3 regions of the Streptomyces sp. ICN903 genome follow, and region 3 is predicted to be linked to each of the others. Evidence: riboswitches for the same ligand, from Rfam matches in the RefSeq annotation. Region 3 holds a riboswitch; each other region holds the start of a gene.
The links. Region 3 has a riboswitch for cyclic di-AMP ahead of L7D48_RS01335 (transglycosylase family protein). Riboswitches for the same ligand answer to the same signal wherever they lie in the genome.

Region 1: it holds a riboswitch for cyclic di-AMP, as region 3 does, so the genes downstream of both, L7D48_RS29535 (transglycosylase family protein) here and L7D48_RS01335 (transglycosylase family protein) in region 3, are expected to answer to the same signal.
Region 2: it holds a riboswitch for cyclic di-AMP, as region 3 does, so the genes downstream of both, L7D48_RS19125 (NlpC/P60 family protein) here and L7D48_RS01335 (transglycosylase family protein) in region 3, are expected to answer to the same signal.

What each region holds. Positions count from the first base shown of each region.
Region 1 covers NZ_JAKMAY010000048.1:18,127-21,392, forward strand. Annotated here, with positions in the region: gene L7D48_RS29535 (transglycosylase family protein) at 41-1,081, opposite strand; cyclic di-AMP (ydaO/yuaA leader) riboswitch at 1,124-1,300, opposite strand; partial or broken gene L7D48_RS07645 (IS5/IS1182 family transposase) at 1,737-2,075, shown strand; gene L7D48_RS07650 (GNAT family N-acetyltransferase) at 2,095-2,829, opposite strand.
Region 2 covers NZ_JAKMAY010000193.1:3,649-6,914, forward strand. Annotated here, with positions in the region: gene pcrA (DNA helicase PcrA) at 1-894, opposite strand, end outside; gene L7D48_RS19120 (DUF1707 domain-containing protein) at 954-1,556, shown strand; cyclic di-AMP (ydaO/yuaA leader) riboswitch at 1,723-1,864, shown strand; gene L7D48_RS19125 (NlpC/P60 family protein) at 1,875-3,059, shown strand; gene L7D48_RS19130 (hypothetical protein) at 3,128-3,266, opposite strand, start outside.
Region 3 covers NZ_JAKMAY010000006.1:4,697-7,962, reverse strand. Annotated here, with positions in the region: gene L7D48_RS01340 (dipeptidase) at 1-1,181, shown strand, start outside; cyclic di-AMP (ydaO/yuaA leader) riboswitch at 1,463-1,685, shown strand; gene L7D48_RS01335 (transglycosylase family protein) at 1,690-2,997, shown strand; gene L7D48_RS01330 (VOC family protein) at 3,144-3,266, opposite strand, start outside.

The DNA.
Region 1 (3,266 bases), on a different contig from region 3:
CCCGGTCGCCGCAGTCCCGGTCGCCGCGGTCCCGGTCGGCTCAGTAGGGCCCGTTGACGTTGTCGATCGAGCCGTAGCGGTCGGCCGCGTAGTTGCAGGCGGCGACGATGTTGGCGACCGGGTCGTACTGGCTGTTCGCCGTGCCCGGGACGTGGTAGGCGTCGAAGGTGGGCTTGATGACCTGGAGCAGGCCGATCGAGGGGGTGCCGCGCTGGGCGTTGATGTCCCAGTTGTTGACCGCGTTCGGGTTGCCGCCGGACTCGCGGATGATGTTGCGGTGGATGCCCTCGTAGGTGCCGGGGATGCCGTTGGCCCGCATGATGTCCAGGGCCTCGCGGATCCAGCCGTCGAGGTTGTCCGCGTAGGTCTTCGGTGAGGCCTGGGGGGCGGTCTTCTCAGCGGCCGGGCGGGCCTGGGTACGGTCGGCGCGCTCCGGGGCGCGCTCCTGCTCTCCGCCGGAGGACCGGGCGGCCAGGCTCAGCTCCTGGCCGGGGAAGATCAGGTGCGGGTTGTCGCCGACGGTCTCGCGGTTGGCGTCGTAGACCGCCTGCCAGCCGCCCTCCACACCGTGGGCGGTGGCGATCCGGTGGAGGGTGTCGCCGGGTGCGACTGTGTGGGAGCCGGCGGCGGGCTTGCGCTCGGCCCCGGCCTTCGCCCCGGACTCCGTCCCCGTCTTCACCCCGGACTCGCCGCCCGTCTGGGTGGCGGGGGCGCTGCCGGGGGCGCCGGAGCCCCGGGTGAGCCCGGCCGCCGGTCCGCAGGTGGGCCAGGCTCCCGGCCCCTGGAGTTCGAGCAGCTTCTCACCGGCGGCGATCTGCTCCTGCTTGGTGGCCAGGTCGGCGCGCGGCGCGTACTCGGTGCCGCCGGCCGCCTCCCAACTGGACTGCGAGAACTGCAGTCCGCCGTAGTAGCCGTTGCCGGTGTTGATGGACCAGTTGCCGCTGCTCTCGCACTCGGCGACCTTCTCCCACACCTCGGCGGAAGCCGCGTTCGCACTGCCGGCCGCGACCATCGGCGCCGCGATTCCCGCGCCACCGGCCGCGGCGACCAGGGAGATCCGGGAGAACTGACGGGAAATCAAAGACTTGCTCGGACGACGGTGGCGGCCACGAGACATGGGTGTGAGTCCTCTCCCACGCCTACGAGGTTAGCTGTCGGATTCGGGCTGGAGTTGCCCGGCCTTCCCGGGTGCCCGAGGGCACTTCGGGAAGGGCTTCACCCCAAGCCGGATCGCGGAAAAATCGCGGTCGCGGCACTTAACTCGGTTTCCCCGCTCCTGCCATGGTCGGCTGCGCTCCCTCCACCGGCCGGGCGGCAGGACTCGGCGTCCCGGCGGTGGAACCCCCGCGATGCGGCGGAGGCCAGGACACATAAACACAACCAATTCACGGAGACAAGGCGCCGGAAGAACAAGGCCCTTCGCGCTGTCACCGAGTCGTGAATCATGAACACGGTCCGCACAGGATCCCGACCGGCTCACGACCTCCCGGGACGATCGAGTACGAGTCAATTCTCCGGGTGACACGGAGAATCCGGGAGACAGGAGAATTGGATCTTCCCGCGAAGGGCGAGCGAGACGATCGAAACTGTGACTCCGAACACATCACCGGAAAGGCAGTTCCTTACATCGCCTTTTTCCGCACCAAACAGCTTTAAGCTCCAGGAGCACACAAGGAGGCCGATTCACCGGATTCCCGCCCCCGCTCACCGCGCGACCGGGCCACCCCCGATGTCTTCGGGGCCGCTCCCGGCCGGACGCGGTCGCCGCAGACATGGCGTACTCGTCCCGTGCCAACCGCGCCTCCCCGCGCAGACTCCGCAGCAAGGCCGTCGTCCCGGAGAAGAAGGATCAGGCCGCCGACCGCAAGAAGAGTGGCAGCCGGGGCGAGCGCCCCGTCACCCAAGACGCCGGTCTTTACCGTGATCGAAACACCGTCGAGCGGGCGATCGACCAACCGAAGGACTGGCGCGGCATCGCCACACGCTTCGACAAGACACCTGAGAGCCACCTCGCCGGCCCCGAACTGCGGGCCTCGGTGATCTGGCTCGGAGATCTCCTGCAAGCAGCCGATTGATCACAACATCACACAGCTCCTAGCTGAGCTTGCCCTGGTCGAGACGAAGACTCAGCTGTGTCCCCAACTCCCGAAAACCCAGGGCGGCTGCGACCCTGCGGGATTCCACCGGTCGAGCCCGCCACTGAGGCATCAGGCCCGCAGCGAGCGCATGCGCCACCGCTGCGGAAGCCACCCGCCGGGCCAGTCCGCGGCCCCGGTGAAGCGGGGCCGTCAGCACGCTGATGTGCGCGGTCGAAGCCGGCCACGTCCGATACCCGGCCGCGGCTGTCACCTCGGCTCCCTCACGGACGATGAACGCGGGAGAGGTGATCTCCTCCATCCCGCTCTCACCCGCTTCCTCCCGCCCCACCGATCTCACCAACCCGTGGAGTTCCCGATGTCCAGGGGTCGTGTCCTCGACGGCCGCACCGGCCACCGCAGGACGGAAGTCGTCCGAGGACACGTATCCCAAGGTGGCAGGGCCGAGTACTTCGGCAACGGGCAGTATCGCCCGGAGCACATCGGCCTCGGTGAGTGAGTCCGTCGGCACCTCGGCCACCGCGCACCTCAACGCTCTCGCGGCGGCCCCCGTCGGTGCGGTGACGATCGCCGCGTCACCCAGCACGACGATGCCTGCCCAAGATGGCGGACAGAGCCCCGACTCGGGCGAGGCAACCACCGTCACACCGCCGGACGGCTCGAACGAGACGGGCGCAGCGGCCAGCACCTCCCACAGGCCACGGGCACGGACCAGCAACGGATCACCGCTCATACCCTGATCGTGCCACCCCGAGATCGCCGCGCGCCGGGGAAATCGACCAGTCGGCACGACCGGCGCCGTGACTCGCCGGCGAGTCCCCCGCTGAACCATGGAGGGCGTCACCGTCCGGAGCGAGATCCGCGGAAAGACTCGACAAGCAGGACTTGATGGGGAACCGCCGTGCCAGGCGTGGTCGACGGCCCGCGCACCACACCCACTGCGACTCGCGGGCCGCCGGGGTGCGGGTGTCCGTTCTGCGCTTCATGCCGGAGTTGTACGCGGCGTAGTCAGCATCAAGTCAGCACGGGAGGAGTGGGGACGGGTGATGACGTGAGCTTTCGGTCAGCACCGAGTCAGCACGGGAGTCGGCGCCGCGCTCCCGAACCACACCCGAGCAGGGCAACTCGGACACTGCCCCGCCCGGCCTCGCCGGGCCCCTCACGGGGCCG
Region 2 (3,266 bases), on a different contig from region 3:
CCTGATCAGGGTGTACTGGGCGTGGTTGGTGTCCTGGTACTCGTCGACCAGCACATGGCGGAAGCGGCGGCGGTAGTGCTCGGCGACGTCGGGGAACGCCTGGAGCAGGTGGACGGTCGTCATGATGATGTCGTCGAAGTCCAGGGCGTTGGCCTCGCGCAGCCGCGCCTGGTACATCGTGTACGCCTCGGCCAGCGTCTTCTCGAAGCCGTCGGATGCCCTGGCCGCGAAGTCCTCCTCGTCGACCAGCTCGTTCTTCAGGTTCGACACCTGGGCGCTGAACGACTTGGGCGGGAAGCGCTTGGGGTCCAGCTCCAGGTCCCGGCAGACCAGCGCCATCAGACGGCGGGAGTCGGCGGCGTCGTAGATCGAGAAGCTGGAGGTGAAGCCGAGCCTCTTGCTCTCGCGCCGCAGGATGCGCACGCACGCGCTGTGGAAGGTGGAGACCCACATCGACTGCGCGCGCGGGCCGACCAGCTCCGCAACGCGCTCCTTCATCTCGCCCGCGGCCTTGTTGGTGAAGGTGATCGCGAGGATCTCCCCGGGGTGGACGCCGCGCGCGCCCAGCAGGTGCGCGATGCGGTGGGTGAGCACCCGCGTCTTGCCGGACCCGGCGCCCGCGACGATCAGCAGCGGCGAGCCGGTGTGCACCACGGCCGCGCGCTGCTGGTCGTTGAGCCCCTCCAGCAGGGCGGCCGGGTCGACGACGGGACGGGCCGCGCCGTTGCCGTAGTGGGCGTCGCGCACCCCGCCCGCGCCGAAGGCGCCCGCGAAGAGGTCGTCGGGGACACCGTCCTCCGGCGGCGCGGACGCATCCTCCGGTGGAGGAGGCGGCTCCTCGTCCCCGGAGGGCTCGAGGTCGGCCAGGAAGCTGTCGTCGAAGAGGCTGCTCATCGCCGTCGAGTCTAGGACGCCGTGCCGCCGGGCGGGGCGGCGCTCCTAAGATGGCGGGCATGACCGACGTCCCCGCGCCCCGCCCACGTCCCGGCTCGGAACTGCGCGCCGGGCACACCGACCGCGAGGCGGTGGCCGAACGGCTGCGCGAGGCCGCCGGCGACGGCCGCATCGACCTGGAGGAGCTGGACGAGCGGCTGGAGAAGGCGTTCGCCGCCAAGACCTACGGCGATCTGGAGGCACTGGTCGCGGACCTGCCCGGCCAGGACCCCGCGGGTCTGGCCCCGAGCGACCGGGAGCCGCTGGCGCTCAGGACGGTCGCCGGGGACGTCCGGCAGGACGGCCACTGGGTGGTGCCGGAGCGGATCACCGCCAAGACCACGCTGGGGCGGATCGTGCTCGACTTCACGCGGGCGGAGTGCCGCCACCGCGAGGTCTTCGTGGAACTGGACGCGGGGATGGGCGAGATCAAGGTCGTCGTGCCGCGCGGCTGGACGGTGCGGGCCGAGGGGGTCACCTCCGGAATGGGCTCCGTACGCAACCGGGCCACCGAACCGCCCGTGCCCGGCATGCCGGTGCTGCGGATCAGCGGCGGCTCCAAGGTGGGGACGATCGTCGTGCGCCACCCGTACCGCTGGCCCGGGCGCCGCTCCCGCGACTGAGCGCCGCCGTCTCCGCCGCGGCCGGTTCTCCCGAAACGGACGATAACCGACCGATAACGAATCGGTTTCGGGATATACCGAACACCAGTCTTCACAGGAGCCCCACCGGTGCTCTACGGTCCAGCGTCAGGCGGCCCGGACCCCTCGCCGGCGACAGCGCCGGCACGGGCGGCCTCCGCCGAGCCCGGCCGTGCGGCCGGGGCCGGGGACCCAATCCCCACGGGGTGAATCGGGCCCGCGGGCCCGTAGGGCGGACTTCCGACGCCCGAACCCGTCAGCTAACCCGGTAGGCGGTGTTCCACGGAAGGAGCGCTCGCCTTGGCGTCGCACCGCAGACCGCGTACCCCCCTGCTGTCCCCCTCCTCCCGGCGCGGAGCGGTCGGGCTCACCACCGCGGCCATCGCCTCCGCGACCCTCCTGTCCCAGGGCCCGGCCCATGCCTCGCCCGAGGACGACAGGCCCTCGATCGAGGAGGTCCGCGAGCGGGTGGACGCGCTGTACCGGGAGGCGGGCAGCGCGACGCAGAAGTACAACGCGGCCAAGGAGAGGACGGACGAGCAGCGCGAGAAGGTCGACCGGCTCCTCGACGAGGCGGCCGAGCGCACGGACAGGCTCAACGACGCCCGCCGGAAGCTGGGCGGCTACGCCACCGCGCAGTACCGCACCGGAGGGGTCTCCGGCACCGCGGTGCTGCTCCTGTCCGACAATCCCCAGGACTTCTTCGGCCATAAGCACCTGATGGACCGGATCACCGACCGCCAGCGCCAGGCCGTCGACGACTACCGGGACCAGCAGCGCGCCGCCCAGAAGAAGCGCTCGGAGGCCTCGGCGAGCCTGGCCGAGCTCACCGACGCGCAGGAGGAGCTGGCGGACAGCAGGAAGACTGTCCAGGGCAAGCTGGCGCAGGCCCGCAAGCTGCTGTCCGAGCTGACCGCCGAGGAGAAGGCTCGCCTGGCCGCTGCCGAGCGCAAGCGGCAGGAGGAGGCCCGCCGCAAGGCGGCCGCCGCCGCTGCCGAACGCGAGCGCCGGGAGGAGGCCCGCCGCGAAGCCGCCGCCGAGAGCGGGGAGCAGGCCGAGGCTCCGGCGGACAGCGGCACGGGCACGGGCACCGGCGGCACGGACACCGGCACCGGCACCGCGGACGGCTCCTACGCCGCGAAGGCCGACAAGGTGCTCGCCTTCGCCGAGGCCCAGCTCGGCAAGCCGTACGTCTGGGGCGCCACCGGCCCCAACTCCTACGACTGCTCGGGTCTGACGCGGGCCGCCTGGCTCAGCGCCGGCGTCTCACTGCCGCGCACCACCTACGACCAGGTGGAGGCGGGCACCCGGATCGCCAGGGCCGAAATGCGGCCGGGCGACCTGGTCTTCTTCTACGACGACATCAGCCACGTCGGCATCTACGCGGGCGGCGGCCAGATGATCCACGCGCCGAAGCCGGGCGCCGAGGTGCGCTACGAGTCCGTCGACCACATGCCCTTCCACAGCGCGGTCCGTCCGGCCTGAGACGAACGGCCCGGGACGAACGGAGGGCGGCGGTGCCTCGCACCGCCGCCCTCCGCGGGTGTGACCGGCTACACCCACATGACGGCGATGAAGATGTTGGCGACGGTGAGCAGGCCGATGGTGCCGAACAGCGGCGCGGGCAGCCGCTCCTCGTCCCGCTTGACGTAGACCAGGCCGAGGATCGCCACCAGCAGGGCGAGTTTCACG
Region 3 (3,266 bases):
AGCTGCTGGCCCGGGCCGGGGAGCTGCTGGAGGCCCACCCCGTCGCCGACGGCCACAACGACCTGCCCTGGGCGCTGCGCGAGCAGGTGGGTTACGACCTGGACCGGCGCGACATCGCCGGCGACCAGTCGGCCCATCTGCACACCGACATCCCGCGGCTGCGCGCGGGCGGGGTGGGCGCGCAGTTCTGGTCGGTCTACGTGCGCACCGACCTGACGGGCGACGCCGCCGTCAGCGCCTGCCTGGAGCAGATCGACGTGGTGCGGCGGCTGGCCGACCGCCACCCGGCCGACCTCAGGCTCGCCTTCACCGCCGACGACATGGAGGCGGCCCGCGCCGAGGGCCGCATCGCATCCCTGATGGGCGCCGAGGGCGGCCACTCCATCAACAACTCCCTGGCCACGCTGCGAGCCCTGTACCGGCTGGGCGTGCGCTACATGACGCTCACCCACAACGACACCATCGACTGGGCGGACTCGGCCACCGACGCCCCGCGCCACGGCGGCCTCACCCGCTTCGGCGAGGAGGTCGTGCGGGAGATGAACCGGCTGGGGATGCTGGTGGACCTCTCCCATGTGGCGCCCGCCACCATGCGCGACGCCCTGCGCGTGACGACGGCGCCGGTGGTCTTCTCGCACTCCTCGGCCCGCGCGGTGTGCGACCACCCTCGCAACATCCCCGACGACGTGCTGGAGCGGCTTCCGGTCAACGGCGGTGTGGCGATGGCCACATTCGTGCCGAAGTTCGTGCTGCCCGCCGCCGTCGCCTGGACCGAGGCCGCCGACGAGAACATGCGCGCCCACGGCCTCCACCCCCTGGACGGCACCGAGAGGGGCCTGGCGGTCCAGCGCGCCTACGAGGAGGCCAATCCGCGCCCGGTCGCCACGGCGGCGACGGTCGCCGACCACCTGGACCACATGCGCGAGGTCGCGGGCATCGACCACATCGGCATCGGCGGCGACTTCGACGGCACGGCCTTCACCCCGTCCGATCTGAGTGATGTGTCCGGATATCCGCATCTGGTGGCCGAGTTGCTGGACCGTCGCTGGTCCGAGGCCGACCTCGCCAAGCTCACCTGGAAGAACGCGGTGCGCGTGCTGCGTGACGCGGAGGCGGTCGCCCGCCACGAACGGACCAGGCGCGGCCCGTCCATCGCCACCATCGGACAGCTCGACGGGTAGCTCCCCGGCCCCCTCGTGATTCAACTCACGAGCCGGCCCTCCCCGGTGCGTCGCTCTGCGTGCCGGAGGAGGGCCTTCCGCGTTATCGGCCCTGGCAGTGGAGGAAAGTGACACCACGTCAGAGGAAGGATCCGCCACTCTTCGAGAAGTGAACACAGCGGACGGTGACGATCGGACGATCATCAAAGCCTTCGAAACGGGCGTCCTGTGACCCATCGGCTTGTATCGGCGGAAACGATGTGTCTACCGTTCTGGCCGCGCCGTACGAATGTGCGGCGGCCCGCTGTCGAACGCCGAATCCTGTCAACGGCGGCGGGCTGGACCATCCACACCACCCGATGGCAGGAGCGGGGGACCCAAGGTAAGTCGCCGTCCCGGGCCCATGAGGTCCGTACGGGACGGCTTGGGGTGAAGCCATGCCGCGGCACACGCCGCGGCACACATGGCCGGGCAACTCCAGCCCGAACCCGACAGCTCACCTCGCAGGCGTAGGAGAAGGAGCACACCTATGTCCGCACGCGGACGTCACCGTCGTATCCGCAACAGCCGCCTCACCCGTCTGTCGCTGGCCATCTCCGTGGGCGGCGCCGGAATGGCCCTCCCCCTGGTGGCCGCCGGCGGGGCCAGCGCCGCCTCCGTCGACACCTGGGACAAGGTCGCCCAGTGCGAGAGCACGGGCAACTGGTCCATCAACACCGGCAACGGCTTCTACGGCGGCCTGCAGTTCACGCAGAGCACCTGGGCCGCCTTCGGCGGCACCGAGTACGCGCCGCGTGCCGACCTCGCCACCAAGGACCAGCAGATCGCCGTCGCCGAGAAGGTGCTGGCGGGGCAGGGCCCGGGCGCCTGGCCCGTGTGCTCGGTCAAGGCCGGCCTGACCAAGGGCGGTCCCGCCCCGGCCGTCTCCCCCGACGGTCAGAGCAACCCGACCGAGCAGAAGGAGCAGGCCCCGGCCGCCGCTCCGAAGGCCGAGGCCAAGCCCGAGAGCAAGCCCGAGGCCGAGCCGAAGCAGGAGAAGAGCGAGTCCGAGGCCGCGCCGCAGCGCGCGGACCGCGGTGAGCGCGCCCACAGCCACGACCACGGCGAGGGCACCTCCTACGAGGTCGTCGGCGGCGACACCCTCTTCAAGATCGCCGACGCCCAGGGCGTCCAGGGCGGCTGGGAGCGCGTCTACGAGGACAACCGCCAGGTCATCGGCGACAACCCGAACCTGATCTTCCCAGGCCAGGAGCTCACCCTGGGCGGCGCCGCCGCCCAGCAGAAGGCCGCGGCCAAGCCCGAGACCAAGCCGGCTCCGAAGCCCGAGAAGGCCGAGAAGACCGAGAAGGCCGCCCCGAAGGCCGAGAAGACCGAGAAGGCCGAGGCCGTGCAGCAGTCGGCCGAGCGTGCCGACCGCAGCGACCGCGGTGCGGTCACCGGCTACACCGCCCCGGTGAACGCCGCCCCGTCCGGCTCCTACAAGGCCTCGGGCGCCCGCTGGTCCAACGGCCACACCGGTGAGGACTTCGCCGCCGCCTCCGGCACCCCGGTGAAGGCCGTCACCAACGGCACCGTGGTCTCCGCCGGCTGGGGCGGGGCCTACGGCAACCAGGTGGTCATCCGCCACGAGGACGGCCGGTACAGCCAGTACGGCCACCTGTCCTCGCTGTCGGTCAGCGCCGGCCAGACGGTCAGCACCGGCCAGCAGATCGGCGCCGTCGGCTCCACCGGCAACAGCACCGGCCCGCACCTGCACTTCGAGATCCGTACCGCCCCCGGCTACGGCTCGGACATCAACCCGCTGGCCTACCTGCGCGCCAACGGCGTCAGCATCTGAGGGTCCTGACCCCCACCGGCCCGGTCACCCGGGTCCGGTCGAGAGGCGGGCGGGGCAGGGGTGTGCGAACACCCCCGCCCCGCCCGCCTCTTCTTCGTGCCTTCGCCCCGGCGTCCTGCGTCCGCGTGCCCCCACGGGCGGCCGGCTCACTCGACGCAGAGGCAGAAGGGGTGCCCGGCCGGGTCGCGGTAGACGCGGAAGTCGAGCTCGCCCCCGTCGCCCTGGAGGAGTTCGGCCCCCAGCTCCAGCGCCTCCCGCTCGGCCGCGTC